One region of the Paenibacillus sp. FSL H7-0735 genome, then DNA from elsewhere that is predicted to be linked to it. Evidence: riboswitches for the same ligand, from Rfam matches in the RefSeq annotation. Region 1 holds a riboswitch; the other holds the start of a gene.
What was found. A riboswitch is a leader RNA that binds a small molecule or an ion and turns the genes downstream of it on or off. The one in region 1 is predicted to bind preQ1.
Positions count from the first base shown of each region.

Region 2: linked by a shared signal. The riboswitch ahead of queF (preQ(1) synthase) and the one ahead of NSS82_RS07300 (queuosine precursor transporter) in region 1 are both predicted to bind preQ1.

Region 1 covers NZ_JBBOZH010000001.1:1,577,553-1,593,922, forward strand. The annotation lists gene cbiB (adenosylcobinamide-phosphate synthase CbiB) at 1-159, shown strand, start outside; gene NSS82_RS07245 (histidine phosphatase family protein) at 168-848, shown strand; gene catA (type A chloramphenicol O-acetyltransferase) at 948-1,607, opposite strand; gene NSS82_RS07255 (AAA family ATPase) at 1,751-2,287, shown strand; gene pdxR (MocR-like pyridoxine biosynthesis transcription factor PdxR) at 2,412-3,863, shown strand; gene NSS82_RS07265 (D-alanine--D-alanine ligase) at 3,877-4,809, shown strand; gene NSS82_RS07270 (aminotransferase class I/II-fold pyridoxal phosphate-dependent enzyme) at 4,802-5,965, shown strand; gene cobT (nicotinate-nucleotide--dimethylbenzimidazole phosphoribosyltransferase) at 6,061-7,122, shown strand; gene cobU (bifunctional adenosylcobinamide kinase/adenosylcobinamide-phosphate guanylyltransferase) at 7,119-7,667, shown strand; gene cobS (adenosylcobinamide-GDP ribazoletransferase) at 7,664-8,479, shown strand; gene NSS82_RS07290 (YnfA family protein) at 8,965-9,291, shown strand; gene NSS82_RS07295 (methyl-accepting chemotaxis protein) at 10,317-12,005, opposite strand; PreQ1 riboswitch class I at 12,373-12,418, shown strand; gene NSS82_RS07300 (queuosine precursor transporter) at 12,429-13,142, shown strand; gene NSS82_RS07305 (AMP-binding protein) at 13,421-14,902, shown strand; gene NSS82_RS07310 (thiolase family protein) at 14,899-16,050, shown strand; gene NSS82_RS07315 (FAS1-like dehydratase domain-containing protein) at 16,047-16,370, shown strand, end outside.
Region 2 covers NZ_JBBOZH010000001.1:3,962,950-3,979,319, forward strand. The annotation lists gene NSS82_RS17935 (cache domain-containing sensor histidine kinase) at 1-244, opposite strand, end outside; gene NSS82_RS17940 (response regulator) at 241-1,851, opposite strand; gene NSS82_RS17945 (ABC transporter substrate-binding protein) at 1,932-2,912, opposite strand; gene NSS82_RS17950 (ABC transporter permease) at 2,973-3,965, opposite strand; gene NSS82_RS17955 (sugar ABC transporter ATP-binding protein) at 3,998-5,497, opposite strand; gene NSS82_RS17960 (class I SAM-dependent methyltransferase) at 5,722-6,567, opposite strand; gene NSS82_RS17965 (DMT family transporter) at 6,600-7,514, opposite strand; gene NSS82_RS17970 (zinc-dependent alcohol dehydrogenase) at 7,657-8,793, opposite strand; gene NSS82_RS17975 (VanW family protein) at 8,875-9,693, opposite strand; gene NSS82_RS17980 (cysteine hydrolase family protein) at 9,694-10,215, opposite strand; gene queE (7-carboxy-7-deazaguanine synthase QueE) at 10,351-11,073, opposite strand; gene NSS82_RS17990 (6-pyruvoyl trahydropterin synthase family protein) at 11,066-11,548, opposite strand; gene queC (7-cyano-7-deazaguanine synthase QueC) at 11,548-12,210, opposite strand; gene queF (preQ(1) synthase) at 12,240-12,713, opposite strand; PreQ1 riboswitch class I at 12,877-12,920, opposite strand; gene NSS82_RS18005 (hypothetical protein) at 13,240-13,575, shown strand; gene murB (UDP-N-acetylmuramate dehydrogenase) at 13,639-14,550, opposite strand; gene NSS82_RS18015 (ABC transporter ATP-binding protein) at 14,701-15,501, opposite strand; gene NSS82_RS18020 (FecCD family ABC transporter permease) at 15,557-16,370, opposite strand, start outside.

The DNA of each region.
Region 1 (16,370 bases):
GTGTATCATGGCGTCGCTTCTTTTCGGGCTTATATGGGTGATCCGGTACGTACGATGGAACCAAATGATATTATCCAGACCTCGCGGATGATGATGCTCTGCTCTTCAATATTTGTAGGTCTATGCGCGGTTGCGGCATGGATATGGATTGGAGGCTGAGCGTCGGTATGGCAATTCCCTCTATAGAGCTTGAGCTGGTGCTTATCCGACACGGGCAGACGAAATGGAATGTTGAGCATCGTTACCTGGGACATACGGATATTCCATTGCTTACTGACGCAAGTGAGCGGCTATCCCAACTTCAGCAGCAGAGCTGCATGCAGACTGAGTTATCAGGTGGTTTTTGGCGTGTGTTCTGTAGCGATTTGCTAAGATGTCGGGAGACCTTGGCTTTCGTAGCACCTTCACTAGAGCAGGACGCTGTTTACGATCAGCGGCTTCGTGAAATGAACTTCGGAGCTTGGGAAGGCTGCACCTATGAGCAGTTGAAAGATAACTCTCTATATAGAAGTTGGATTGATGATCCTTCAAAGGTTACACCGCCAGAAGGAGAATCATGGACAGAATTCGATGCACGGTTGCGTAGTTTCCTGTTGGATCTAGGTCAAGCTGCTATGGCTGCATTTGGATGCTGTGCTATCAAGGAGAAAAAAAGTGAGGTTACATCGAATAGAGTATTGGTAGTGACGCATGGGGGTGTAATCAGGAATTTACTTGCACAGTTAGTTCCTGGTCTCACATTCTACGATGCAGTGGCTCCTTCTCCCGGGAATGTAATGGTACTAACAATACTCTGGCAGCATGGACAATGGTCAGCTGATAAAGCTGATATTGTGGAAAAAGGATGATTACATGGAAATAAGGGTTCTACATCATTAGGAAAACCTAATAGGTGGAACCCTTTATGTTTGAACTATCGTTCGCAGTCAGCAGAATAACGTGGTTAATTAGAGGTTAGGTAACCATTCCTTATAGGTATCTGCACGTGATTGTAATTCATTATACAGCATGCTGGCATGGTAACCGTCGCACACGGCATGGTGGAATTGCCCCGAGATGGGTAATAGTATTTTTTTGTCTTGCTGAAAATATTTCCCTATCGTAAAGATGGGAAGTAGGTATGTTCCTTCGTTATACACGTTCAGGTTAAAGCTCGTGAAGCTGACCCACGGAATGCTAGAGATAGGGAAGGTGTTCGGTGGTTCGTTTGCTTTAGCGATAAATTGTTTCACGCTTCCGTACATTTTCATATCATCGAGATAACGGTTATAGAAATCATTAAACTGTTCACCGTACGAAGTCCAGATGCTTGAGAAAGTTTTATCATCATCATGGAAAATTGTAAAACTAGGTGACAAGCTATCCCAATAACCTAACCTACCTTCAGAATCAAAACATGTGCGGAATTCACTATGACGGTTCACCACCGTAGTTATCATGTGGATTAGTGCTGGGTACAGCTTAATTCCCTTATGCTTAAGCTCTGATAGTAGAAGGGTGATATCAATATTTACGGTCATGCTATAGGTGCATCTGACATTGTTTAAATAATGTTCAAAATAGGGTTTTCTACTCCAGTTATCAATGACAATCGGGTTAAAAATCATTTATTATGACCTCCTAAAATTATTTCATTTTTCATTTTTAGGAGGTCTGCTGGACTGATTTCACCATATCCTTATCACTATCCCTTGAGAAAGTATTTTGTAACGATGAGTATACCATCAATTGGAAGGGAGATGCATTTATAATGCTGAGCGAAAAGTTAGTTATTGAAAAATTGCTTCAGCAAAAGCGTACGAGTGTTGCTTCCATCGTAGTGATGATGTGCGGTGTAGCGGGGTCGGGTAAAACAACTTTTGCTAAAAAGCTGGAGAAAGAGGGATTCGCCAGACTTTCGATAGATGAAGATATTTGGGCCACGCACGGCCGTTTCGGGGTGGATTATCCAGAGCAGAATTATGAGTTCTATAAAGAAGAGTCGGAGATAAAACTGCGGGGGGAGCTGGTGAATCTGCTTCAGGCAAAACATCATGTTGTCATCGATTTCAGCTTCTGGCAACGTCAGAGACGGAACGATTACAAGCAACTTATTGAGGATTATGCTGGCGTGTGGGAACTGATTCACTTAAAGGTTCAGCCGGATGAATTACGTCAGAGACTGCTTATCCGGAGTGAACGTTTTGACGCCAATGCCGCATTTCCGATTACTGAGGACATATTAACCCGGTTTTTAAATGGTTTTGAGATCCCTGCTGGAGAAGGGGAGCTTGTGATCGAAGCATAGATCTGTAACTTGATTTTTGGGCATTTGTCCCCTCATAGAACCACAGCCGGATTAAAATCCCATGGCTGTGGTTCTTTTTTTAAACGAGTGATTGTGCCATGATAGTCATGGGGGCGATTGAGAGATGTTTAAGGATTTTAAGCTCATAGCCGGACGGCCGGTGTATATACAAATTAAAGACTATATGAAGCACTTAATCATAAAAGGCGGTCTGCAAGGCAATCAAAAGCTGCCCTCCACACGAGAGCTCAGCACATTGCTTAAGGTTAGCCGCAACTCCGTAATCTCTGCTTATGCAGGGCTTGAGGATGATGGCTTTGCTTATGCCGTGCAAGGGCAAGGAAGTTATGTTGCAGCTACGCCGCCCGGCAGTGAAACGATCTCTTCCTGGACGATGGACTGGAAGTCACGTCTCAATGATCACGCGGTGCTGGCAGAGGAACTGGATATCATGAAGCGCGGGATTCGAGCGGAGAAGGGGACGATCTCCTTCACCAGCATAGCGCCTGATGAGAGTCTTTTTGATCTGGATAATGTGAAGAGATCCTTTATGGATCGGATGTCGGTAGAAGGCAACGTTCTGCTAAATTACGGCTATGCCAAAGGGTATAAGCCTTTAATAGACTATTTGAAGCAGTATATGGAGCACAAGGGCGTTGAAATGAGGGGCAAGGATATATTGATCACCAATGGTTTTACAGAGGGGTTCGATATTGTATTGTCTGCTCTGAGTAAAAAAAATGGTTCGGTCATTTGTGAGAATCCGACGCATCATACAGCGATCAAAAATTTGAAGCTGAACGGTTTTGAGATCACCGGGATTTCGATGGAGCGTGATGGGATTGATTTGGCGGAGCTGGAGAAAGCATTGCAACAGCAAGCTTTTGACTGTGCATACTTCGTCCCTTCTTATCATAATCCGACCGGAATTGTAATGTCTCCAGAGAAAAGACAGCGGCTAATGAAGCTGATGAATCGCTACCAAGTCCCGGTGATTGAAGATGGTTTTAACGAGGAATTACGATATTCGGGCTCACATGTGGCTCCACTTATCGCAGCAGCAGGCAGCGGCAACAGCGTGATTTATCTCGGCAGCTTCTCCAAGGTATTATTTCCGGGACTACGTGTAGGTTGGGTGCTGGCGGATCAGGAGTTGATTAATTCCCTCGAAAGCGTCAAGCGCGCCCGTACCATTCATACCTCGACGCTGGATCAATCCATTTTATATCAGTATTTATTGGGTGGCCATTTAGAGAAATATTTGAAAAAAGCCAGAGCGGAATACAAACGAAAGTATGAATTAACCCTGCAATGCTGCAAGGATTTTATTCCTTATACGGCGCTGTCAGGGGACGGTGGCCTACATCTTTTTGTAACCTTCGCGGAGGGCTTTAATACAAGGACGCTGTTGGCGGCCTGTCATGAGCAAGGGGTTATTTTTACAGCAGGAGATATATTCTTCACAGACGGTAAAGGGCAAAATACGATACGGATCGGTTTCTCCAGAGTGACGGATGAGGATATCCGCAAGGGGATCGAGGTTATTGGCAGAACAGCTCGACAACTAATGGGATAAAGAGGTGCTTGAGATGAAAGTAGGCGTAATTATGGGCGGGGTATCCTCAGAGTATGAGGTATCCATGAATAGCGGTAGAGAAATATTGAAGAATCTAGACCCCAATAAATATGAAATTATTCCAATTGTGATCACCAAGCGTGAGGAGCTTATTGAGCAGGCAAAAGGGATCGATATCGCGCTGCTTGCACTTCATGGAGCTTACGGCGAGGATGGTACGGTTCAGGGAACGCTGGAGACGATGGGGATTCCGTATACGGGCAGCGGGGTTTTGTCTAGCAGCATTTGTATGGATAAAGATCTCTCCAAAAAGCTTATGCGCTGCGCAGGCGTCAACACAGCAGATTGGCTATGCTGGGACAGCATGAAGGATTATTCGGCTGAAGCGGTGGAACGGCTCGGATATCCGGTTATGGTGAAGCCATGTTCAGGTGGCTCGAGTATCGGAATGGAAAAAGTGAGCAGCAGCGAGGAGCTGTTGTGCGCAGTGCAGAAGGCTTTTGCCTGTGATCAGGCGATTTTGATTGAAAGCTACATTCAAGGCCAAGAAATCACCTGTTCTATTCTAAACGGAGAGCTGCTGCCTATTCTGGGAATTACCTCAGCAAATGCCGAGTGGTTCGATTACAGTGCTAAGTACGAAGAAGGCGGAGCAGATGAACGGGTCATTGAATTGCCTACTGAAGTGCATGAGCGGGTACGCGAGGCTGCCTTGAGCTGTTATAAAGCACTAAAATGTAGCGTGTATGCACGGGTTGATATGCTGCTTAAAGAGGGTATTCCTTATGTGCTGGAGGTGAATACGTTACCAGGCATGACGAAGGCCAGTCTTTTACCCAAAAGCGCGCAAGCGGCAGGCTACACCTTCAGCGGACTACTGGACGAAATCATCTCCCTTTCCCTAACGGAAAAGAGTGCAAAGGAAGAGGTGTACAGCCATGCATAATGAATGGATTGCTCCACGTGTGCGGGAGATTGCACCCTCGGGGATTCGGGCTTTTTTTGACCTAAGTGCGGGAAATCAGGATATTATATCGCTGGGTGTAGGGGAACCAGATTTCGTTACACCGGAGCATGTAAGAGCTGCCTGTATTCATGCCTTGAATAATGGGGAAACGATGTATACGCCAAATTCCGGGTTACTGGAGCTTAGAGAGGAGATCGCTACTTATCTGCACACAAGTTTCAAGCTTCGTTATGAGCCAAACGATGAGATTATGGTTACGGTGGGCAGCAGCGAGGCTGTGGACTTGGCATTACGAGCTTTCATTACACCTGGGGATGAGATTATCGTCCCTTCTCCCAGCTATATCGCATATTCGCCGATTACCCATTTGAACGGGGGGGTTACGGTGGAGGTAGAATCATCGGCCGAGCAGGGGTTTAAGCTTACTGCTGAAGCGTTACGGAAGGTGATTACTCCACGTTCGAAGCTTCTTATGGTGAATTTTCCGACTAATCCTACAGGTGCAGTAATGACTTATGAAGATTGGCTGCCTATTGCACAGATTGTAAAAGAGAATAACCTACTGGTCATTTCAGATGAAATTTATGCCGAGCTTACGTATGACAGTCAGCATGTCAGCATCGCCTCTCTTCCCGGGATGCTGGAAAGGACGATTGTGATTAGCGGCTTCTCCAAAGCTTTTGCAATGACTGGCTGGAGAGTGGGTTATGCTTGTGGCGATCGAGAATTAATTGCTGCGATGCTAAAAATCCATCAATATACTGCGATGTGTGCCCCGGTGCTCGGTCAAATTGCTGCGATTGAATCATTGCGCAACGGAATGCAGCATAAGGAACATATGAAGCAATGCTTCGATGAGCGGAGAAAGCTGCTGGTTAGTGGGTTTCGATCCATAGGACTACCTTGCCATGAACCTGCGGGCGCATTTTATGCCTTTCCTTCCATCGCTCACACCGGAATGAAATCAGAAGACTTCGCTTTGCAGCTGCTCAGGGAGGTCGGTGTCGCTGCGGTTCCGGGTCATGTGTTTGGAGCAGGCGGAGAGGGGTATATCCGCTGCTCCTATGCCGCTTCCTTACAAAAATTGACGGAGGCGCTGGAGAGAATCGAAGATTTTATGAAAGTGAAGTTGTAATTCTAGAAGTCCCCCTCTATCATAGATGGGGGCTTTTCTGCGAATATGAGATAGAATAGGTTATACGGATACATTTAATAGGAGGTTGTAATTTTATGTTTTCAGATATTCAAGACGTAATTAAACAAATCATACCGGCTGATGATCAGTCCATCCTCAAGGCGGAGCATCGGCTGAACATTCTGACCAAACCTCCGGGCAGTTTGGGACAATTGGAACCTCTCGCTGTTAAGCTCGCTGGAATTTCGGGTACAGAGCAGCCTAGTTTCACCAAACGAACAGTTGTTGTGATGGCTGCTGACCACGGGGTATGCTGCGAAGGGGTTAGCGCATTTCCACAGGAAGTCACGCTGCAGATGGCCCATAACTTTCTCAGCGGTGGAGCGGCTGTAAATGTATTGGCACGTCAAGCTGGGGCAGAGGTACAGTTTGTTGATATCGGCATAAACGGCGATCTTAGTCATGTCGATCTGATTGATCGTAAAGTGCGCCGGGGAACGGATAATATGGCTGTGGAACCTGCGATGAGTCGTGAGGATGCCATGAATGCTCTTCTTGTTGGGATAAGAGTTGCGCAGGAAGCGGTTAAGAACGGAACGGAGATTTTTATAACAGGCGAAATGGGCATTGGGAATACTACGGCTAGTGCTGCCATTCTATGTGCTCTCAAAGGAATAGCCCCTGAAGTAGCTGTGGGACGAGGAACGGGAATTGATGATGAACGTTTACTACATAAAATTGCAGTAGTGGAACGCGCCTTAAAGGTAAATCAGCCGAATTCAGCAGATCCGTTGGATGTATTATCTAAAGTTGGTGGACTGGAAATCGCTGGCTTGGCGGGACTGATTCTTGGTGCGGCTGCTAATCGGACACCTATCATTTTGGATGGTTTTATTTCGGGGGCGGCAGCGCTTGTGGCAAAAGCCCTTGCACCTGAATCCATCGCTTATATGATAGCCTCTCATGTATCAGGAGAACGGGGTCATAAGCTAATGCTGGAGCAGCTTGGACTTGAACCGCTGCTTAATCTCGGTCTGCGATTGGGTGAGGGAACAGGGGGAGTATTATGCCTTCATTTAATCGAGGCGATCTGCCGCATTTTGAGCGAAATGGCAACCTTTGAAAGTGCAGGCATCTCTGGAGCTGGTCAACGATGAGCATTCTTGTAACGGGAGGCGCACGTAGCGGTAAAAGTGGTTTTGCAGAAAAATTGATGCATTCACTGGCAGATCAGGCCTTCTATGTAGCAACCGGACAGGCTTTTGACGACGAAATGAAGGAACGGATTGCTCTGCATCAGCATCAACGAATGGAAAGTGGTTACGCTTGGGAGACGCTTGAGGAACCGTATGATTTACCAGATCTGCTAAAGCGATTATCGGGTGAAAAAGCGGTGCTCGTAGATTGTTTAACCTTATGGTTATCCAATGCATTATTGGCCGTGGAAGGTTTTGAAAATAGGCAAGAGCTTGTTGAGAGTGAGATAACAAGACTTGAAGACAGTGTGCGTTCTTTTCAAGGGACGCTTATTCTGGTCACTAATGAGGTTGGCGACGGGATTGTTCCGGAGTATGCGCTTGGCCGATTGTATCGTGATCTGGCGGGACGAATGAACGCCCTGATCGCTCGGCAATGCGAACAGGTCTTTCTAGTAACTGTTGGAATTCCGATTGAGCTTAAGAGCAGGGAGTATCGTTTATGAGGGAGCGTAGGGATGCGGCCGTAGCTGCCTTTCAGTTCTTATCCCGATTTCCTGTAAAAGGTGATCCGGGGTTCTCTCCTGAACTGCTGCGCCGCAGTGTGATCTTCTATCCCATGGTAGGCGCAGCAATTGGGCTGTGCGTAGCTGCTGGAGCAGCCCTGACGGGATTGCTTTTACCTGCTTGGCCAGCAGCAGTGATCACTCTGATTCTGTGGGTAAGCCTCACAGGCGGGTTGCATCTTGATGGCTGGATGGACAGCGCAGATGGTCTGCTCAGCTATCGGCCACGGGAGCGTGCCCTGGAGATTATGAAGGACAGCCGTGTGGGTGCGATGGGCGTACTCGCCTGCGTGCTGCTCCTGCTGTTTAAAGTTTCTTTGCTGGCAGTTCTAATCGAAGGCTACGCCTACTACGAGCTGCCGCTGCTCTTGGTACCAGCGGTCTGGAGCCGCTGGTATATGGTGCGGGCAATGGTGCGTTATCCCATTGCCCGTGGAGACGAGGGGCTGGCCGCGAACTTCGCCGGCCTTGCTTCCTCGCATGAGCGGCGCGCGCTGGCAGTCGCCGCGCTGCTCTCGCTGGCCGCCGCCGCTGCGCCTCTGGCGCTCGGCGCTGGCTTAGCCGCGTGGCCGCTGCATCTGGCGGCAGCTCTGCTGCTGCCGGTCGCGGCCTTGGCCTGCGGCACCGCAGCTGCGCGGCGGATCAGCAGCCGGCTCGGCGGGCTCACCGGCGACGTGTACGGCGCGCTGAACGAGCTGCTGGAGGTTGTGCTGCTGCTAGTGTTATTGCTGCTCCAGCACAATTTAATGTAAGCTCCACGGATGAACCTTGAGTAATTTGCTGTAGTAGCTCTACGGATGAACCTTGAGTAGTTTGCTGTAGGTAGCCCCACGGATGAACCTTGAGTAATTTGCTGTAGTAGCTCTACGGATGAACCTTGAATAATTTGCTGTAGGTAGCACCACGGGTGAACCTTGAGTAGTTTGCTGTAGGTAGCTCTACGGGTGAACCTTGAGTAATTTGCTGTAGGTAGCTCTACGGGTGAACCTTGAGTAGTTTGCTGTAGGTAGCTCAACGGGTAGACCTTGAGTGATTTGCTGTGGGTAGCTCTACGGGTGAACCTTGAGTAGTTTGCTGTAGGTAGCCCCACGGATGAACCTTGAGTAGTTTGCTGTAGGTAGCTCTACGGGTGAACCTTGAGTAGTTTGCTGTAGGTAGCCCCACGGATGAACCATGAGTACAATTTGTTATGAGTAACCTTTGCGTTTTTAGGAGATTGACAGGGAAGAGGGATGACATGTTATTTGCCATTCTGCTATTTATAATTGCTGGCCTTGCTGAGATCGGTGGCGGATATTTAGTGTGGTTATGGTTGAGAGAATCAAGGCCACTTTGGTACGGCTTAGTGGGGTCCTTGATTCTGATAGCGTATGGGATTATCCCTACGTTGCAGAAATTCCCTTCCTTCGGCAGAGTGTATGCGGCTTACGGCGGGGTGTTTATCGTGCTCGCGGTCTTATGGGGATGGCTTGTAGACAAGAAGACACCAGACGTATATGACTGGGTCGGAGCAGGTATTTGTGTGATCGGTGTATCGGTCATCCTCTGGGCACCGCGACACTAAGTTGAGTGATGTTTGCTTAGCCATAAAAGCTGAATGAAAGCTGAGTAACCTAGTTTTTACTGAGTGAGTAACTTGGCTTCGGACTCAGGGGACCTTATTTGCGAAAAAAGGGTTATTTTGGAGCGTTTTCGGACACCAGAGGCGCTATTTGAACAAAAAAGGCTGAGTCTGGGTTGATTATGAGGCCATAGCGTCTCTCGAGTCCGAAAAAGCCTCCAAATGGTAGTTTTTCGAGTAATAGCGGCATCTGAGTCCGCAAGCCAGCAGCAAATAGCGTGCTGAGGTCTAAGTGAGAGCTTCGCGCAAGCTAGTGCATGTAGCTGATTCTATTGCAGTAGGTAGCATCCACGGAGGAACTTAGAGTAATTTGCAGTAGGTAGCATCCACGGAGGAACTTTGAGTAATTTGCTGTAGGTAGCATCCACAGAGGAACTTTGAGTAATTTGCTGTAGGTAGCATCCACGGAGGAACTTAGAGTAATTAGCTGTAGGTAGCATCCACGGAGGAACTTAGAGTAATTTGCAGTAGGTAGCATCCACGGAGGAACTTTGAGTAATTTGCTGTAGGTAGCATCCATGGAGGAACTTTGAGTAACTTGGCTCCGGACTCAGGAGACCTTATTTGCGATAAAAGGGTTATTTTGGAGCGTTTTTGGACACCAGAGGCGCTATTTGAACAAAATAGGCTGAGTCTGGGTTGATTATGAGGCAATAACGTCTCTCGAGTCCGAAAAAGCCTCCAAATGGCAGTTTTTCGAGTAATAGCGGCATCTGAGTCCGCAAGCCAGCAGCAAATAGCGTGCTGAGGTCTAAGCGAGAGCTTCGCGCAAACTAGTACATGTAGCCGAGTCTAAGCGAGAGCTTCGCGCAAACTAGTACATGCACCCTGAGTCTAAGCGAGAGCTCCGCGCAAGCCTAGCGCATGCAGCCGAGTCTAAACGAGACCTCAGCAAGCGCTAGTGAGCCATAAACTAAAAACCCCCCTTCAACACTTTCGTGTGAACGGGGGTTATTGGTTTTCAAGCGTTAAATCTTAAATTGCTGCACAGCTTCTTGGAGTTTCTTGGCTTGCTCATACAGATGTTTAACGGTTTCTGCATGGCCTTCCAGTTCGACGCGCTGCCGCTCTGAGTTAGCAGCGAGTGTGTCCGCACTTTCTTGCGATCTTGATGTAATTTGTGCAGTTTCTTCGACGGAAGCACTGACTTCTTCTGTACTTGCCGAGATTTGCTGTGTAGCCGCAGATACGGATTGGATGCTGTGATTGATGCTTTGGATAAGGATCAAGAGGTGATTAAAGGCATCACCTGCTTCTGCTACCTTGCCGACTCCAGAGGCAACCTCAGAATTCACGTGGTTCATCTCAGTAACGGAGCGGCTCATATCTTCCTGAAGGCCAAGTAGGAAGTCACGGATCTGTTCGTTTGCGTTACGGGATTGTTCAGACAGCTTGCGTACTTCTCCGGCAACAACAGCAAAGCCGCGTCCATGCTCTCCTGCGCGTGCAGCTTCGATTGAAGCATTCAGCGACAGCATTTGGATCTGTTTCGTAATTTCAGTAATGCTGTGAACGACTTCTCCGATCATTACTGAACGCTCATTCATGATTTGTAACTGATCCAGCGACTGTAGGGAAGCACGTTCAACCTGGCGCATTTGCAGCACGGCACTTTGAGCAATTTCATTACCGCCACTTGCTTCAGCGGAAGCCTCACTGATTTGCTCTGTGACTTCATTCGCTGCTGAGGCAATACTTTGAATGCCTAAATTGATTTCTTCCATTGCTCTCGAGTTATCTGATGCACTGCTAGCGATAGTCGTACTACCTTTGCCGATTTCTACTACCGATGAGCTGGAGTGATCCGCCATATCGTTGAGAACCTCAACACGTTCTTTTAAAGAGTTGGAATCCGCAACGACAGTATTAGAGGTTACCAGTACATGTCCGATCATTTCTTTCAGGCGTTGGGTCATCGCTTGGAAGCTTACGGACAACTGTGCAACTTCGTCATTTCCTTTAACTGATAATTCTTCGGTGAAATCTCCCTCTGCGAGCCGGGCACTATAAGCTGCCAGTTTTGAGATTGGACGTGTTATACGCACACTCATAAACCATGCACCAGTTAGACCGATGATCAACGTCAGAAGTGTGATTCCGGCACTTGTCCATAGAATACTGTCTGTTTTTTCTTGAATGAAGCTTACGTCACTGCTTACACCGATAACCATCGTACTTCCGGGAATACCGATATAAGCTGTTTTATGTATACCATGTGCGTCGCTATATGTATCGCTTAGTCCAGTTTTTCCTTTAGAGGCTTGTTGCATTGCAGAGGATACGGTGACACTTTCTGCCCGTTGCAATTTTGCATCGTGATCTGCGGATAGAATCTCAGCTTCTTTCCCTTTCAGATTGACCAGAAAAATGGTTTCCACTCCATGTTGTTTCCTCTTTTCCTGAAAATAGAACTCGAGATTGGTGGCAGACTGATCGTTCTTATTTAGGGTTTGCTGGGCGTGCATTACGTTGAGATTCTTATATACGTCCTGAGCAGCGGCAGTAAGGATTTTGTTAATCTGTGGCATAACATAGCTGTTGAAGATATTGATGGAGATAAAGTAGAAGCTGGTGCTTAACAAAAGAGACGTGAGCAACAGAACAACAAATAATAAACGCGTGAATTTGCGACTGATCGAATGCTTGATACGAAACATATCGTTCTCTCCTTTTTTTATGGACGGTGAGGTCATTTCTTTTTTTGGTCTTCACTAGATACTCCAGGCCAACTGCTGGAAATTGGCGACCCGAGATATATTCCATAGTTATGTCATATTTCTACTAAATGGATCGGGAATAAGGTGTTTGATACTATTCTATAGAATTAACCTCTGGATGAATAGTGAAAGTTTTGTCCTATAGAGCATTTTTTTCTGAAAAAAATGAATTATTGCTGACTATTTTAGATAATTGTCGAAAAAAAAGAACTGGAACTACCAATTTCATATAAAAATATTATTTTTATGGATTGTTAAGCGCTATTGTGATAGAGTATTAATGTTTTGTTCCAAAAATTTAATAATGTAAGCCGCGGTTCGTAACCATCCCGCGTAAACAAAACTAGGAGGAGTTTCAGTAATATGTTTAATTTGTTGTGGGGAGTTTTATTTGTTATTGTCAATTTTGCCTTTTTTCTACTCTGTTACCGCCTGTTCGGGAAAAGTGGAATGTATGCCTGGGTAGGTATTGCTACTGTAATTGCTAACATTCAGGTAGCTAAGACGATTGCTATGCCATTTGATATTGTGATGACACTCGGAAATACGATGTATGTCACTTTGTATATGACCAGCGATTTGCTTAATGAGAAGTACGGAAGAGCGGAAGCACGTAAAGCGGTCTGGTTTGGTTTCTTCACCTTGCTTATGACTACAGTCATTATGCAGATGGTACTAGTATTTAAGCCACAGGAGACCGATATCGCTCAGTCTTCTTTGGAGACGATTTTTGGGCTGATGCCTCGACTAGCTTTGGGTAGTCTTACTGCTTACTTCATTAGTCAGTTCCTAGATGTTCGGTTGTACTCTTGGATTCGTAAATATTACAGCACCTCAAGTCAGCTGTGGATTCGTTCCAACGGCAGTACGATGATTAGCTCCTTTGTGGATACACTTATCTTCTGCACCATTGCGTTTGCGGGCTTGTATGACTGGAATGTATGGCTTGAAATTTTGCTTACAACTTATCTAGCGAAGTTCTTACTAACCGCAGTAAGCACACCTATCTTATATATCGCCCGAACCTTTACTTTTGCTGAAGAGGGTACACCATCGACCGTTCAAAAGAAGGACTAAACAACAATACAGCCAGCGCGTACCGATCATAATCGATGCGTGCTGGCTATTTTTTTAGTTGTAAGATGGACTTAATAGTTACATGAAAATGTGTACATAAAAATAATATAAAGCTAAAATAAGCTATCATAGCAATTTTAGCGGGTTAGTTTAACAGGAGCGCCTGCGATGGCGCTTATCACATATCCTTTAGTCTGGGCTGGACTTGCGGGGCAGTCCGATTGAAGAAAATGTATATAATTGGTAGTCACAGAAATTACGAACAGGTGTGATCAAGGATGAATCTAGTAGTTCCTATACTGCGTCATGCAGCACAGCAGCCTGACAACATTGCCTTAACCCATGACCTAGCAAGTCATACCTATACAACATTAGTAGAAACGATGCGGAGAATCGCGAATGGCCTACAGCAAAAGGGTCTGAGGCATGACAAAATCGCGATTTTATCTACGAATCGTATTGAATTTGTTGAGGTTTTCTTGGGGGCGATTTATGCGGGCTGTGTTCCCATTCCCTTAGATCCCAAATGGAGTGCTAATGAACTGCAGGTTATTATAGAACAGTGCCAGCCGACAATGATTTTTGCCGAGCCGGAAGCCGCAAAGAATCTGGTCCTCAAGGATCAAGCGATCCCAACACTGACCTTCTCAAATGAACGAACAAGTTCCTATGATCAGTGGCTGGCTGCCCTGAAGCCGGAGGCTGAGTTGGATGAGACGAATGAATTATTATTTATTGGCTTTACTTCAGGCACAACCGGGTTGCCCAAAGGTTATATGCGTACCCATTTATCATGGTTAAAAAGCTTTGAGGTCTCGAATATTGCTTTTGAATTGGACGCTATGAAGGATGTTTTGGCACCAGGTCCATTTGTGCATTCCCTATCCTTATTCGCCGTAATGCAGAGTCTATATTGTGGAGCAACCTTTCATATCACACAAAAATTTAGTGCCACGAAGGTGTTAGAGCTGTGCCAGCAAATTCCGGGTGTGGTGCTGTTCGTCGTACCAACAATGATCGAATCCATGATGTTGCAGGCTGTACCTGGGCAGATACAGATTGATGCGATTATTAGCTCAGGTGCAAAGTGGTCGGAGTTGTCCAAGAAAAGGGGCATGGAAGTGTTTGGTGGAGCGCGCCTTTATGAATCCTACGGTTCTTCAGAAGCGAGTTATATTAGTTATTTGAATGTTCTGACCGAGCATAATCCGACCTCTATAGGCAAACCTTATCCCGGGGTGCAAATTTCCATTCGTGATGAACAGTTCCGGGAAGTCCCTACTGGGGAGATTGGGCAGCTATATGTGCGTAGTGATATGATATTTTTAGGCTACCATCAATTGCCGAATGAGACAGCAGCAGCTTTTAGAGAGGGATGGCTTATTTTAGAAGACTATGTTTATCAGGATGAAGCTGGTTATTTATATATGGCGGGACGTTTGAAGAATAAAATCATATCCGGAGGCCTGAACGTTTATCCAGAAGAAATAGAGAGGGTGCTGGAGTTTCTTCCGGAAATAGATGAAGTGATGGTGCTTGGCGTGCCTGACGATTACTGGGGAGAACAGCTGATAGCCCTCGTGAAGTGGAGCGGAGAGCAGCATTTATCTGTCGACGAAATTAAGAATTATTGCCGCCAGTATTTAGCAAGCTACAAAGCGCCGAAGCAGCTGTTAACCCTGGATGAATTTATCTATACAAGCAGTGGAAAAATTGCCCGGCAAGCGATGAAAGACTATGTGAAAAGAGCGATGGTATGATAGAAGCAGTAATTGTCATGGCAAAACGTACACCGATTGGCAGAATGGGTGGCTTATTAAGTACACTTGAGCCGGAAGCATTACTGGCGCCGCTTATTCAGCATATTGTAGCCGAAACGAACTTGCCTAAAGAACTGATCGATGATGTCATTATTGGGAATGTTGTGGGCCCAGGAGGTAATATTGCCCGGGTAGCTGCGCTTGAAGCGGGGCTGCCTGTTTCGGTACCGGGCGTCACCGTGGATCGTCAGTGCGGATCTGGGCTAGAGGCAATTAATATAGCAGCAAGACTGATTCAAAGCGGCGCTGGTGAGATTTATTTAGCGGGTGGTGTCGAAAGTACGAGCCGTGCTCCATGGAAAATGGTTAAACCACAGACCTTAATGGGGGTTCCGCAGCTATATACCCGTGCACATTTTACGCCTAGCTCTTACGGTGATCCGGATATGGGAATTGCTGCAGAGAATGTAGCTCGGAAATACGGGATTTCTCGAGAAGAGCAGGATCAATATGCCTTGAAAAGCCATCAAAAGGCGGTTCATGCTCAGCAAAGTGACCGGTTTCAGCAGGAGATAGTACCTCTTCAGGTAGAGGGGCAGTGGGTGAACACCGACGAATGTCCTCGGGCTAATACGAGTCTGGACAAGCTGCAAAAGCTGCCGCCAATTTTTGAAGAAAAGGGTACCGTCACTGCTGGAAATGCCTGTCCTATTAATGATGGCGCAGCGCTTCTATTAATGATGTCTCGGGAGAAATGCCAGCAGCTTAAGCTGAAGCCTATTTTACGGGTCGTGGATGCGCAAGCTGCGGGTGTAGATCCGAACTATTTAGGGATGGGGCCTGTACCAGCTGTGCAAAAGGTGTTAAAACGCCAAAAGCTTACCGTTGCCGATTTAGATATCGTAGAGTTTAACGAGGCTTTTGCTTCACAAGTATTGGCTTCACTGAATGAGCTTCAAATTCCACAGGAAAAGGTCAATCTTGGCGGGGGGGCATTAGCAATAGGCCATCCATACGGAGCTTCCGGGGCTATTTTAATGACTCGGTTATGTGCTGAAATGCAACATGCTCCTTACCAACGAGGGCTTGCTACTCTGGGAATCGGCGGCGGGATAGGTCTGGCAACACTCGTGGAGGTTATGGAATGAACAGTGTCCGACATCAGATCCATATGACTGCTGATTGGATTTCGGACTACGCACAGAGTATCGAAGCACCCATGCAGACGATAAATGGAAAGCTGATTGCTCCTGCGACGATGCCTATTATTTTCTGGCAAGACTTCGATATTCCTTGGTTAATCATCGGTGAACCCTTGCTTCACGGCACTCAGAAATTTTCATATCAGGCTCCGATTACGGCGGGGATGATTTTGGATTGTGAATTAGCGTTAACGGGCGAGGTGCAAAAAGAAGGAAGACAGGGTAAACTGACTTTTTACATACATACGCTGGTTTGTAGGTGTGAG
Region 2 (16,370 bases), 2.4 Mb from region 1:
GATCACTGCTAGTTAACACCAGAGCAGCTATGCTCTCCATATTGCCAATGTAATTCTCGATATTCAGTTTTACTTGTTCTATTAATTGTGAAGTGTAGGCTACAGAATTGTCCTTGACCGCGGCTGAGGACAGGCGATAGGAAGTATAACTCAGGACAATAGTTGTGCAGAGGATAAGAAGTGAAAAGGAGACAGCAATATTAGTATGAATACTTCGGCTGCGGAAAAAGCGCTGTGATCTCATAGAGAGAGATTCTCCTTCTGCCGGTGTCGATATTCCTTCGGTGTGCTTCCTACATTACGTTTGAAAATAACACTAAAATACTGTGGATCAGCATAACCAACTCTGGCAGCGATATCATATGTCTTCAACTGTGTGACCGTAAGGAGTTCTTTTGCTTTTTCCAAACGGAGTCGAGTCAGATATTCTATAAATGTTTCTCCGGTATGCTGTTTAAAAGTTGCACTGAAATAACTGATGCTCATAAAAATATGGCTACACAGCTCATTGAGTGAAAAGCTGTCATTACAATAATTCTCGCGAATATAAGCTTCTGCGGCTTGCATCTGAGAAGTCCGAACCGTTGTTCTCTGTTCCGATAGTTTAAGTATCAGCTCATGGCAAGTCCTCTCCAGATAATTTCTAGCTTCATCTAAAGTCTTAAGCGCAGCAACCTCTGCAAACATATTATGCGAAACAACTACTGTATTTGGGAAGCCGATGTCGACCACATAATTCATCAAAGAAACCAGCAGCTGATAGATGCTGCTACGGCAGCCTTCTATAGAGGAGGTATTACTTTTAAGCTCCTGAAACCACTTCAATAGAATTTCCGATACAGCAGAAGCTTTACCTGTCTTTAAAGCGGATATGAATTGCTTTTCCCATGAGGTGAAATGCGCCTGATCCAATCCCTTGCCAAACTCAAGATCCTGTATGGAGATAACTTTATCTATGCCTAAAAGGTAACGATATTCTATGGAGGAGACCGCTTCTTGGAAGGATAGTGGAATTTGTTGCAAAGTATTATATTTTCTACCGATGCCTATGGTTGATGACAGCTTCAAATATTTATTTAAGCTACTCTGGACTTGCTCTGCAAGAAGCTGCGTTGCTACTTCTAACGTCTCTGAATTGCCGGATCTTATCGCAGCGATTTTTCCATCTCTCGTCTGGAATACCACTCCTTCTTGCTCTTTCTCAAGCTGCTCCTGAACAATGTTAAAGGCTCCGAAACGCAGTAGCTCTGCATCAAAAGCTAGGTCCTGGCTTCGTTTCTCAAGTTCTATATCTATAACGAGCCCAAGGTACACTTGACCCTGTAACTGAATATGAAAATAACTCAATTTATTCTCGATTTCTTCGCTTTTCATTCGAGTAGTTACCAGCTGCTCCAAGAATCGTTCCCGCAGCAATGGAAGACTCTGATTAAGTTGCATACGAAGCTTAACTAAATTCGCTTTTTGTAGATGCTCTTCATCTAAATCCTGCTTCATCTTACTTAGAAATTCAGCAAACTCACGTGCATTAATCGGTTTTAATAAGTACTCAGTCACCTTCAGTGTTATGGCCTGCTTCGCATATTCGAAGTCTTCATATCCAGTGACGATAATGACCTTCATATCCCGGTACCTATCCATCACAGCTCTGGCCAATCCCAGTCCATCCATAAAAGGCATACAAATATCAGTAATAATTACGTCAGGCCGATGCTGCTCGATTGCTTCCAGTGCATCTCTGCCATTATCGAAATCACCAACCAGCTCAAACCCATATTTACTCCATGTAATCTTCTGTTTGATCCCTTCGCGAACCTCATCTTCATCATCAACCAGAATTATCTTATACATCCAACACCTCCACAACTTTAAACTTATCAGCATAAGCATAATAGAGGCCGCCTGCGTGAGGCAACCTCTATTATTAAACTCTATTCGTATAGTAGAGGTTTGATCTCATCGGAATCCATATTGTTTTTATCATACCAGTGGAACCCCGTGTCGATGTTCTTTTCAACCGCTTCCCCTTTAATCGCTTGCACAGCTGCCTTCACAGCTTGATAGCCAATACCAATGGGGTCTTGTGTAACAGCGCCAGCCACAACACCACTGCGGATAGCATCCATCAACTGCTTGCCAGAGTCAAAGCCGACGACTACGATCTTACCATTCATTTGCAATTCATTTACTGCATTAGCCACACCTACAGCAGAACCTTCGTTAGAGCCATAGATTCCTTTCAGATCCGGATTTGCCTGCATCATCGCTTTCGCAAGGTCTGTGGACTTTAACTGATCTCCACCCCCATATTGCGGCTCTAACACTTGAATATCCGGATATTTTGCTTTCATTTGTTCCAAGAAGCCATCGCGACGCTGTTGCCCTGTGCTGCTCGTTTGGTCATGTATGACAAGGCCCACTTTACCTTTCTTGCCAATCAGTTCAGCCATTTTATCTGCGGCCAAAGCAGCTGCTGCTTTATTGTTAGTCGCTGCTGTTGCTACAGGGATATCACTGTCTACACCAGAGTCGAAGCCGATGATCGGAATCTTATTTTCCTTTGCCTTTTCTAGATAAGGAATCGCAGCCTTGCTGTCTAGTGCGGCTAGCGCAATTGCTGCTGGCTTCTTGTCGAGAGCTGTTTGCAGCATCTCAATTTGTTTATCCACCTGACTCTCATTTTCTGGACCTTCGAAGGTAATCTCAACATCAAATTCCTTAGCAGCTTTCTCCGCTCCTTGCTTCACCGCTTGCCAGAATTGATGCTGGAAACCTTTTGATATGACTGGAATGTACGGTTTGTCTGAACCGGATGCACTCTTGTTACTATCATTGTTGTTACATGCACTCAGCGATGTAGTGACTAATAACAGACAGGCAAGCATGATAAACCCTCTACGACGCAGTTTCATTTGAATCTTCCCCCTCGTCATTTGCTTTGTATATCACTCCGGATGGAGATCATACCAAGTTTATTGCTTACGGCGGCGTAGAATATCAGCGTAAACCGCAATGATGATTACAACACCGACAATGACCGTCCGCCATTCCTGAGCCACGGACATAATCTGCAAGCCATTCGTCAGCACACTCATAATCAGTGCGCCAATAATCGTGCCTAGAATAGAACCTACACCTCCACTTAAGGAAGTTCCGCCAATGACCACTGCCGCAATAGCCTCTAGTTCATAACCGGTGCCCAGTGATGGCTGTGCTGAATTCAAACGTGATGCCATCAGGATACCTGCGATTCCGCTAAAGATCCCTGTAATGGAATAGATAATAATCTTCCATTTGACTGTGTTCACACCTGATAAGCGAGTAGCTTCTTCATTACTGCCAAGCGCGAAGTTGTAACGCCCAATAATCGTCTTAGACAAGATTATGCTTGCGATCATACCGAGTAATAAGAAGATAACGATGGTATTGGGTATACCGGGGATCATTTTACCCATAGCGATCTTGGCGAAGATCGGATCATCGTTGAAATAAATGGGTTTGGCTCCTGTAATGACAAGCGACAAGCCTTTGGTGACCATCATAATCGCCAGAGTGGCGATGAAGGGTGGGATGTTCATCTTCGCCACCATCAAACCGCTGATGAAGCCGCACAGTGCTCCAGCCAGAATCCCACCTACAATGCCTAACGGGACGGGCAGACCCCAGAAGGTAATAATGACTCCAACCATAACAGATGAGAATGTCATTACAGTACCCAGAGCGAGGTCGATGCCACCCGTTATAATAACAAAGGTAGCTCCAAGCGCTAATACTCCGATTACAGCTGTAGAAACTAGAATTCCGACAAGATTTGAGAATTGAAAAAAGTTACTGGAGGATAAAGAGAATACGATGACCAATATGATCAGACTTGCAAATGCCAATAATTTTTGTTTGAATCCGGATTGCCCTCCCGTTTGCTTCATACCCGCTGGCTGACTAATCTCTTTATCCGCGATCTTCATAGTCCTGACACCTCCGGTTAACTCTTGAACAGTTATGAACGTTTCGTCGCATATTTCATAATCGCCTCCTGCGATGCTTCTTCTGCGGGGAGTTCTCCTGTTATACGCCCTTCACACATAATGATAATCCGATGGCTCATTCTTAGAATCTCAGGAAGATCTGAAGAAATGATAATGATCGCCTTCCCTTGACTCGCAAGCTGATCCAGCAGCTTATAAATTTCACTTTTCGCGCCTACATCAATACCTCTTGTGGGCTCATCGAAGATGAGTACATCACAGTCTCTCGTCAACCACTTGCCGATGACCACTTTCTGCTGATTACCCCCGGACAGAAACTTAACCTTTTGACCTACACTTGGAGTTTTGGTGGCTAGCGCTTCAACATGCTGCTCCGCTGAGCTTCGCATCTCCCGCTCCTTCATCCAGCCAAATGAATTACGGAATTTATAAAAGGAGGCAATCGCATTATTCATGCTGATATCCATATCCACAAGCAGTCCGAAACGTTTACGGTCTTCGGACAAATACCCAATACCATGCTGTACCGCTTGATGTGGCTGACGTATACGAACCGATTTTCCATGGAGCATAATTTCACCTTCATCGATGGGATCGGCACCAAATACGGCACGAACAACCTCGGTGCGTCCAGCTCCCATTAAACCAGCGAAGCCCAAAATCTCACCTTTATACAGATGAAAGCTGATATCCTTGAACGCATGCCCTCTAGAAAGATTCCGAACTTCTAAGACAACTTGCTGAGTCTGTTTCGCAATCGTTGGTTTCGACGTTTGATATAATTCACGTCCAACCATCATGCTGATGATCTGATCAATCGTTATTGAATCGGTACGAACGGTATCTACATAACAACCATCGCGCATAACTGTAATGCGGTCTGTAATTCGCTTCAATTCATCCATGCGGTGAGAGATATAAATAATTCCCACACCTTTATCTCGTAGCTGCTCAATCATTCGAAATAACTCGTTAATTTCTGTATCTGTTAACGCGGCGGTTGGTTCATCCATGATCAATACCTCGGCTTGGAAAGACAAGGCTTTAGCGATTTCAACCATTTGCTGATTAGCAACGGTCAGGTCTGATACCAAAACTCTGGGATCCAGCTTCAGATTCATTTGATCAAACAAAACCTGAACTTTTCGGTTTATCTCTAAATCATCAACGAACCATTTCAGAGCTTTTCGCGGCTCTCGTCCAATGTAAATGTTCTGGGCGACCGTAAGATGAGGCATTAAATTCAATTCCTGATGGATGATACTAATTCCAAGCTCCTGTGCTTCACGGGTATTAACAATCTCCACTTCATTTCCCTTGTACCACATTTGACCAGTATCCTTGGAATAGACACCTGTCGCAATCTTCATAAGGGTAGACTTGCCAGCGCCATTTTCTCCTACTAACGCATGAACTTCCCCACGCTTCAGCTCAAATTGACATTCATTCAAAGCATGAACACCTGGGAAAAACTTGTTGATTCCCTCCATACGAAGCAACACTTCGTTCATTTTGATATCCACCTCAAATTCTTTGAGAATGCATTAACCCTTAAAGTAATCGCTTTCAATCCGGAATGTAAAATCATTGTATTCCCTATAAGTTGCCATTGTAATGGAATAATCTCCGTAAAAAAGTTTAAAATTTTATGTTTTACACAAAAAAAAGCTGAACCGAGAGCACCTCAGTTCAGCACAAATGTTATACCCTAAAAATCACATGTCAGCGATCCCTCTTACAGGCTTGCGCCATTTCCAGCCACCAATGTGAAGGTCTTAGGAATTCCCTTATCATACACGTCGGAAGATAGATTAGGTTCTTCTACTAATTGGCGGATCACTAGTCCGCTATTAGCTGCAGCGGTTACAATTTCTCCGAGTGTCCAGCGGCGCCAATACACAACACTATGCTCTTGTTCACCTGCTGGTGTACCTGTGGAAGGCAAATACTTGGAATAGGATACCTTCTTCTCTTCCAATGATGAGTCAAAATAATCTCCGTTTACTTTGTGTTTGCGTACCTTCGCAGTAGATCCCTTTGAGGAAATAAGCTTGGTCGTTACCGGATGAAAATCGCGGAGTACAAATACGCCTCCAGGAGAAAGCAATCGGCGAGCTGTTTCCATGAATAGTGTAAGGTTAGTAAAGTAATGAACAATTCCTAACTCCGCGAAGACGATGTCATATGAACCGTCAAGGACGTCTTCTGGTAGCTTAAGAATATCTGAGACGATATAGGTTAGTGGTACCCCTGCTTCTTGGGCAAGATCAGCCGCATATCGCGCATTGGCTTCCGAGAAGTCAGCAACCGTTACTTCCGCACCTAGTAATGAGAGTGCCACGGCCTTCATTCCGTTTGAGCCCATTAAATTCATCATTTTCTTCCCCTTCACCTCTCCAAAAAAAGAAAGGAGCGGGTAAAGCTTTGCACTTGGTTCCTTTATTAATTTTGCAGCTGCTTCTGACGGTGTACCAAACCGAGTTACCCAAGCGGTATAAGTATCTTCGTTCCAAAGCTCTTCGCTTGTTGGCACAGCGTTTTTTTCTGCCTGATTATTTGAATATTGATTCTGCTCTTCCATCCATTACTACCCCTTTATGTGTAAAATATCTGTTATGAAGCATTCTGAATGGCATCAGCCATCCGGATAGTTTTCCTTCTTCCCGCGTACAAATATACTGCGAGTCCAATCATAACGAGCAGTCCACCTGCCCATTGTAAGGTTGTTAGCTGTTCACCCAAGAGTAAATACGCTAAGATACTGGCACCCACTGGTTCTCCTAAAATGTTCATTGAAACCGTAGTCGCAGATACATATTGTAGTAACCAATTAAACAAAATATGGCCAAACACCGTTGGCACCACTGCTAATAATACAAAGATTCCCCATTCCTTGGCCGGATAATTAAAAAAGGAAATCCCCATGAACAGATTGTATACGGCGAACACGCCAGCGGCTGACAAGAAGACAATCAAGCTATATAAATAAGAGGGCATGCGCACCACTAGCTTTTGACCGATCAGCATATGTATAGCTACCGCGACAGTGCCTCCGACCGATAATAGATCACCTTTAAGATTATCTGCAGAGATTCCAATATCACCCCAGCCGATAAACACGACACCTCCAATTGCAATGCCAAGCCCTAGAATAGCAGACAGAGCTGTCTTTTCCTTATACAAAAAATAAACACCCAGCATAATAAATACAGGCTCCAGTGCCATGATCATTGTTGAACTAGCTACCGAAGTATACTTTAATGATCCCATCCATAGCAAAAAATGCAGCGCAAGCATTGCGCCTGAGAGGATGAGCATTAGCCAGTCTTTTTTACGAAGAGCAAAAGCAGCTCCACTATAGGGTCTTGCAAAAGGCAGCATCAGCAGTGAGGTAAATAATAATCTGTACATGCCTTGTATAGATGCAGGTGCATCAGACCATTTAATAAAAATGGCGGAAAAAGAGATGGCCACAATCCCTATCAACATTAATAGTGGAATCGGAAGTGGCGGTTTTTTAAGTTTCACATGTTACGCGTCCTTTCAATATCTTAAGTCACTTATGTTAATTTAACGCAGACCGTAAAAAAATGCATCTATTTTCATAAGATTTCACTAAAAAAAGCACAAGCAATGTCATTTCTGACGAAAGCTCATGCTTCTTAAAAGGCTACGGCTTCAGAACAACCTTGATGCAATCTTCTTTTTTCTCACTAAAAACGTCATAGCCATGCTCCGCTTTACTAATTGGCAGGCGATGCGTAATGATATCTGTAGGATCAAATTTATTTTCTTTAATCATCTTATACAGCAACGGCATATAGTGAATCACCGGCGCTTGTCCCATCTTTAATGTGATGTTTCGTTCAAATAGCTGACCCAGCGGGAACATATTGTAATTAAGTCCATAGACCCCTACAAGCTGGATGGTTCCGAATTTACGTACGATATCCGCGGCCATTCTGAATGCACTGAGCGAGCCCCCTTGCAGCTTCAGAACCGTTTCCACTTTCTCCAAGGCAGATATTTTGGCATCTAGACCCACACAGTCAATAACTACATCTGCGCCCCCATGAGTGATCTCCTTCAAATGAGCCCCAATGTCCTTGATCTCTTCGAAGTTATAAACTTCAACATTATTGGTCAGCTTCGCATGTTGCAATCGGTAGCCGATATGGTCAACAGCAATGACTCTAGAGGCTCCTTTGATCCAGGCAAACTTTTGAGTTAGCAGTCCCACGGGCCCGCAGCCGAGAACAATGACCGTATCTCCCGGCTTCACTCCCCCGCTTTCTACTCCCCACCAAGCAGTAGGCACAATATCAGATAAGAAAAGAATTTTCTCATCTTCCATTTCTGCATCCTCCGGAACTACAAAAGGCCCAAAATTACCATAAGGTACCCGCAGCAATTCAGCTTGTCCGCCAGCAAAACCGCCATAAGTATCGGAATAACCAAGATAACCGCCTGTGTCCTTGGCGTCATTAGCATTGTCGCATTGGCTCTCCATCTCATGCTGGCAGAAAAAACACTGCCCACAGGCGACATTAAAGGGGACGATGACTCGGTCACCTTTTTTGACTCTAGTTACGTCAGGTCCCACTTCCTCAACAATCCCCATCGGCTCATGACCAATAACATAATCATCATGCATACCTGGAATTTCTCCGTTATAAATGTGCAGATCCGAGCCACAAATCGCCGTAGTGGTAATCCGAACAAGAATGTCATCTTTTTTCTCAAGCTTCGGATCAGCTACTTCTTTAACTTCCACTTTTTTCTTCCCTTGGTAGGTTAGTGCTTTCATGCTGTTAATCCGCTCCTTTGGAGATGGTCTAGAGATATAACGTTCATACCTTTCTATGTTATATCCCTAAGCCCTAACCTCTTATCCATGAAGAAGCGGAGAATACATCATCAGTGCGTAATTATCAGTTACAGCTTCATCTCCAATTAGATCTCCAGATCGGGTATATACTTTTCGACTGATCTTATTACTGCGTATATATCCGCCCCAAGGCTCTAGACTAATCCTATGATCACTTTCGTATACTTCATAATCATAAAGCGCCTGCTCATTGCATCTCCATTCCCCGTGTAAATGGCTATCGTCCAGCCAGAGCTTTAGTTGATACGTTTGAGCGGTGTTATTTTTCAATTGAAGATCCAAATAGTTATAAGAACAGGTCGCCCCGCTTCCAAAAGGTTGTGTACGTTGTTCATCTGGAAATACATCATAGCTGTGACGATGCCGTTCAATAACGGTAAGTGGTGTGTGCAGTGCCATCCAATAGATCAGATTAGACAACTGGCATAAGCCTCCTCCAACCCCGGAATGAAAACCACCATAATGCAGCACCATACCCTCCAGATACCCTTTTCGTTTAGTGGGCTTACCAATACTTCTCCAGTAGGAAAAAGTCTCCCCCGGCTGCACAACAAGTCCATCCAGCTTCGCAATTGCCAGCCGTAAGTTAGTAATTTTATTGTATTGAAGCACCATATCTACATTCCGAAGACTTCTTAATAACGGGGTAGCATGAGTCATAGCTGCATAAGATAATGTTTCATCCGTACGCTGCTTCGCTATTTTGCTTCGTCCAGTGTACCATTTCAAATATCTTTTCCAAATAAAATATCGTTTGCCAGCAAACAATCTAAGGCGAGAACGCTGAATAGGCTTCATGGCAGCCTGGGGTGTATTCATCTAGAACTGAACCTCGCTTTCAGCTCGTAACTGGGCGAATCTACCTCCAATTATCGCATTATGATGCTTAACGATCTCCCTACTACTCAGAACCCCATTATCAAAGGTGCTATGAGCATCTGAAACCAGTACACTTTTATATCCCATGCTGTATGCGCGTCTTATTGTCGTATCCAGACAGAATTCACTTTGCATCCCACAGATCACCAGATTCGTGATCCCGAGCTTTTGGAGTTCATCTTGCAATTCCGTTCGGTGAAAAGCATCCCAAGTAGGCTTCTCAACGATAACTTCGCCTTCCTGCGGTGTGATGCGGTGACTGATCTGCCAAGTGGGTGTACCTTTTGTGTACTCCTCATCTTCGGTATGTTGAATATACACAATAGGAGTACCTGCTAATCGAGCTTTTTGCTGAAGGGAGACAATCCTGTCCATCACACCCTCTTCATCGTACAGCTTTAGTTCATAGGAGAACATGGCTTCTTGAACATCGATAATTAATAATGCTGTTGATTGTTCCAAATGAATAACCTCCAAGAGCTTTTTTCAAAATCATACCAGAAACTGGGACAGACTATCTACCTACTAGAAGTTACAAATGTTAAAAATAAAAACCGAGCATCTGTAAGCAGATACCCGGACGATTTCATCAATCTTTTATTTGCCACGCTTATTATGCCAGATCAATGCATGCAGCTGTGGAAGTACACGAACCTTGTTCATATCCGAATCCACGATTACTTTATTAAACAACCACTCCAGCCTTCCCAGAAGTCGAGCAGAAATGTTGCCCTCTTCCGTGACATCATCATTACCAGGCTGCAGAAAGAGCTGCACATTCGGATATCGCTGGTGAACGTTTTTCGCATAATCAAAATCATTATCATCAAACACTACGACCTTCAAGCTATGCGTAGAACGACCCAGTTTCTCCATCTTACTCATGATGTTATCTAACATTTCCCAATTCGTTGTCATTCCTGAGCTTGGGGGTTTAGGGCTGATTGTCAGCACATCCACGTCATTGAACCAATCCTGCCATTTACTCCCCTGAGTTTCTATCGCTGCTTTTATTCCACGCTCATGAAGCAGACTGATGAAGGTACCCATTCCTTCACCAATCAAGGCAGGATTACCGCCTGAAATCGTAACACAGTCGAAATTATCTCCAGCTAACGCCAATAATTCATTTATGATTTCTTCTGCTTCCATCATGCGAACCTTATTCTTAGCCGTACCATCCCAAGTAAAAGCGGAGTCACACCAGCCGCAGCGATAATCGCAGCCATAGGTGCGGACAAACATCGTCTTCACTCCAATTACCGCACCTTCGCCTTGAATAGTTGGACCGAACATTTCAATTACAGGAATCTTACTCACAGTCACAGCCTCCATACAAACGGTAGGATGGCCCTTCATCCGGAACATCTTCAGCCAGCACCTCTGCCCAAGAGGTTGGAGTCTCCCATAGCTTTACCGAGTATAAAGGCAACCCTGCTTGCTTAAGCTTGTAGGCAATATATGAAGACATATTCTCCACTGTGGTGCGGAAAGACAATAAGGCTACTTTGGAGCCCGTATTCGTTAACGTCTCTAACACAGGTTCATTTCCCATAGCAAGAAAAGCGTGATCTAAACGATCTACAAGGCTTTGTTGTACTGTCATTTTGATATCGCTAAAATCAATGACGAAGCCTTCATCCGAGTGGCCTTCCGCGGCCATAGGTTTGCCCTTAAGCACTACTTCGAGCTTATAAGTATGTCCGTGCAGATTGCTGCATTTCCCTTTGTGTCCCACTAACTGGTGTGCCGCATCGAACGTAAATATTTTGCAGACTGAAACCTCGTTAAGCATTAAGAACCGGCCTCCATTCTCTCCGCCTCATATTGCTCAAGACCACGCTGACGCAATAGACAGGCTGGACAAGTACCGCAGCCACTGCCAATAATACCGTTGTAACAGGTCAGTGTGTGTTCGCGAACATAATCAAAATACCCCAGTTGATCGGCCATTTCCCACGTTTCTTTTTTATCCAGCCACATTAGGGGAGTGTGGATCGCAAACTCATAGTCCATAGATAAGTTCAGCGTAACATTCAATGATTTCACAAAAACATCACGGCAGTCCGGATAACCGCTAAAGTCCGTTTGGCAAACCCCAGTGACGATATGGGAGTACCCCAGTTGTTTAGCTAATATTGCGGCAAAAGATAAAAACAACAAATTCCGTCCATCGACGAAAGTACTTGGAAGCTCATCCCCTTCACCAGCCACGATATCTATATCCTGACGGGTAAGTGCATTGGGTGCCAGCTGATTAAGCAGCCCCAGATCAAGAATATGCTGTTTTACATTAAACTTAGCTGCTATCTCTGTTGCAACTTCGATTTCAGCCGCATGACGTTGATTATAGTTGAAGGTAACTACCTGCACTTCCTCATACTGCTGCAATGCCCAAACCAGGCAAGTGGTGCTATCTTGTCCGCCGCTGAATACGACGAGTGCTTTTTTGTTCATATGAATCTCTCCTTATCACAAGTTGGAATTTAGCGGTTGTCCACTTTTTCTGGATAGAGGTCGTGATTGATTAAGCGGTGTTCCGCCATCGCCTCATACTTCATACCCGGTCTTCCATAGTTGCAATAAGGATCAATTGAAATGCCTCCGCGCGGAGTGAACTTGCCCCATACCTCAATGTAACGCGGATCCATCAGTGAGATCAGATCATTCATAATAATGTTGACACAGTCCTCATGAAAGTCACCATGGTTGCGGAAGCTAAACAGATACAGCTTTAATGATTTGGATTCCACCATTTTTTGTTCAGGAATATACGAAATATACAGCGTGGCAAAATCCGGCTGACCCGTTACAGGACACAAGCTAGTGAACTCAGGGCAGTTGAATTTAACAAAATAATCACGTCCGGGATGTTTGTTATCAAACACCTCCAGAATGTCTGGATCATAACCAAACTTGTACTGTGTTCCCTGATTACCAAGCAAAGTAACTTCTTGCATTTCCTCTTTCAATCTTCCTTCTGACACGACAAAAAACCCCTCTCTTTTCCTTCGGCCTTGGCCGGTAATGGAAAGAAGAACGAGATTTCGAAAACTTGGCTCCACTAAGAAGAAACGGAAGCAACGTCCGGATAAAGGACAGCAACCGCTTGTACTGTTTAATATATTCTTAGTTTTTTATAGAGGGAGTTCGCGAACCTCTCCTGCACAACTTTAGTGCAGACTTCTTCTTAAAGCATAAAGCATATTGCGTCTTGAACTATACCATGGGTAGCCCGCTCCTGACAAGTTCTACTCTTTACTGTTACCTTATACAGATCAGCAAATAACTCCAGATTAACGTGGATAGACCTGCGTATGTAGAGATTAGGAAGCTCAAAACCAATGCCAATTTGATTGTGGATTTCTTTTTAATGACATGAATTATTCATATGGTTAATTAAGATGCGGCAAAAAAAAGGATTCAAATCCTAAGAAAAGGGTAACTTATTCATAATAATCTTCGAGCTAAGGGTGGGAGCATTTTATGGAACAAAGTATACAGCAGCTTATGGATTGGCTTAACAATCATTTGAATGAAACAATCGCAATTGAAAAGAAAGAACTTCGTGATTTGGATAAAGTTCATTTCAATTTAGAGTCCGTAGATTTCCGGAGTGCAGACGATGTTATTGATGAATATCTTGGAAGTGCACTGATATTAAGAGGTTTCGGCAGCACACTTAACGCCGATGGTGAACTGGTATCCCTGCCACAATCCACTTATGATTTAGCTGTTGAAGGTCTTCAAATCGTAGACTTAGCCGACCGCAAGGCAGAAATAACTACGGACAGAGCTAATTACACCCTTTCAGTAGATTAAACGAACATGATTATGATAAGCAAAAAGAGCCCACAGCGATTGCGGGCTCTTTTTGCTTATCATTTATTCTTCTCCAATGATCTCCACTTCAGTTTCCAGCTCTACACCGAATTTATCCTTCACAGTCGCTCTTACATGGTGGATTAGCCCGATGTAATCACTGGCTGTTGCATTATCTGCATTCACAATAAATCCCGCATGCTTCTTGGATACCTCAGCACCGCCGATTCTTGTACCCTGTAAGCCGCTCTCTTGAATTAACTGACCTGCAAAACGGCCTGGAGGCCGCTTAAATACACTCCCACAGGATGGATACTCAAGCGGTTGCTTCGATTCACGTAAATAAGTTAGTTCATCCATTTTTGCCTTGATCGTTAAAACATCACCGGAAGTCATAGCAAATTTGGCCTCAAGTACAATGTACTCACCGCTTGCGAACACGCTTTTTCTGTATCCCCATTGCAGCTCATCTCCTTGCAGAGTTACCAACTGCCCGTTCTTATTTATAGCTAGTGCACTATGCAGGACATCTTTGATCTCACCGCCATAAGCACCTGCGTTCATATAGAGCGCTCCACCGACTGTTCCTGGAATGCCACAGGCGAACTCAAGACCCGTAAGCTCCTTACCAAGCGCATATCTGGAAACATCAATTATTTTGGCACCACATTGCGCATATAAGAGATTGTCGCGAATCCCCATTTCGGTCAGTCCTGCCGTTTGCAGAACGATACCACGTACACCTCCATCACGGATAATCACATTGGAGCCATTCCCAAGTACCGTAAGGGTTATCCCATTTTGTTCTGCATATGTAACGATCTTTTGAATTTCATCATAAGTAGCTGGTGCAGCCAAAATATCAGCCTTGCCGCCCATTTTAGTGTACACGTGATCTTTTAAATTCTCATGACTTTTCACTATTCCTGCAGTCATTAGCTGCTCTAGGTCATCTTGAATTTTGTCAATATTCATGTTTTCATGCTCCTTTAACCATGTATAAATGATGGTCCTTGATCTATTTTAAAGAGTTATTATGAAATTGTAGGCAACCACAACTGTAACAACGAACAGGCTCCCTTGTCAATGACAGGAGCCTGTTCGTTGTATGATTTTAGATGATAATTACACAGCTTTATAGGCAGCAAGCTCGTAAGGAAGACACAGTGGCACACCCGTACGTGGATCCGGAACGATATCCGCTTCAATTCCAAACACTTCCCGCAATACATCTGGTGTCATAACCTCAGTAGGTGAGCCTTCGCTAACCACAGTACCGGACTTAATCGCTACCATATGCTGCGCATAACGAGTAGCATGATTCAAATCATGCACGACCATGATAATGGTACGGCCCTCTTCCTCATTCAGCTTTTGCAAAAGTTGAAGAACTTCGAGCTGATGCGCCATATCTAGGAACGTTGTAGGCTCGTCAAGGAATAAAATATCTGTTTCTTGAGCTAACGCCATAGCGATCCATGCGCGTTGACGTTGTCCACCTGAGAGACGGTCAATAGGGCGATCATGAAAAGATTCCATGCCCGTAACAGAGATGGCGTTGGAGATGATGTTGCGATCCTCAGCGGTCATCGTGCCAAATCCCTTTTGATGAGGGAAACGACCGTAGCTGACCAGCTCAGATACCGTCAGACCGTCAGGAGCCGTTGGGTTCTGCGGTAGAATCGCTAGCTGCCTAGCAACCTCTTTAGTTGAAAAGTTATGGATCGATTTGCCGTCCAGCATTACGGTGCCACTCTTCGGCTTCATAATCCGGGCCATCGTTTTGAGGATTGTAGATTTACCGGAGCCGTTAGCACCTACTAGTGCAGTGATTTTTCCCGTAGGGATAGACAAGTTCAATCCTTTAACTATAGTAGCCTCTGCATACCCAATACTTAATTCTTCTGTATTCAAACGTTCTGACATGATCTACAACTCCCTTAAAAGTTTTATGGAGCTATGCTCCTAAGTATGAACTAATTTACGCTTTAGACTTGGCGAGTAAATATAAAAAGTAAGGTGCGCCAATAATCGCAACCACAATGCCAGTCGGAACTTCCGCAGGTTGCAACACCCATCTGCCGATGGTATCAGCGGTAATCATAAGAAGCGCCCCTGTCAAAGCACTAGCAGGTAATAACACCTGATGACGGGGTCCCACGAGCCTGCGAGCCAGGTGTGGTGCTATCAGGCCGACGAAGCCAATACCTCCGCTTACTGCGACGCAGGAGCCGGCAAGCGCTACGGCTGTTACCAGAAGGAGAATACGTTCCTTCTCCACACGCATTCCTAGACCTAATGAAGTATGGTCCCCTAGATTCAATACATTTAGAACCCGGGCTTTATAGAAGGCGAACGGTAACAGAATCACGATCCAAGGCAGCAAAGCAAGGACGAATCTCCAATCCCCACCCCATATTTTCCCGGCGATCCAAGTAGCTACAAATTGATAATTATTAGGATCAAGCCTAAGTGCCAATACAAGCTGGCAAGCATTGATTCCTGCAGCGACCGCAATCCCGATAAGGATCAGCCTTGTAGGAGACAGACCATCTGCCTTCCGGTAGGCAAGAATATAGATTAAAGCTGCAGTCAGGCCAGCCCCACCAAGCGCTAGGAGAGGCAAGACAAATACCGGAGCTGCTGTTGTAGCCGGAAAGAACGAGATAAAAATGATTACAGCAAAACCTGCACCAGCACTTATCCCCAGCGTAGCCGGTTCAGCAAGTGCATTTCGCGCGAGACTTTGTAGAATACAGCCTGACACTGCAAAGCCCGCTCCAACTAACAATGAA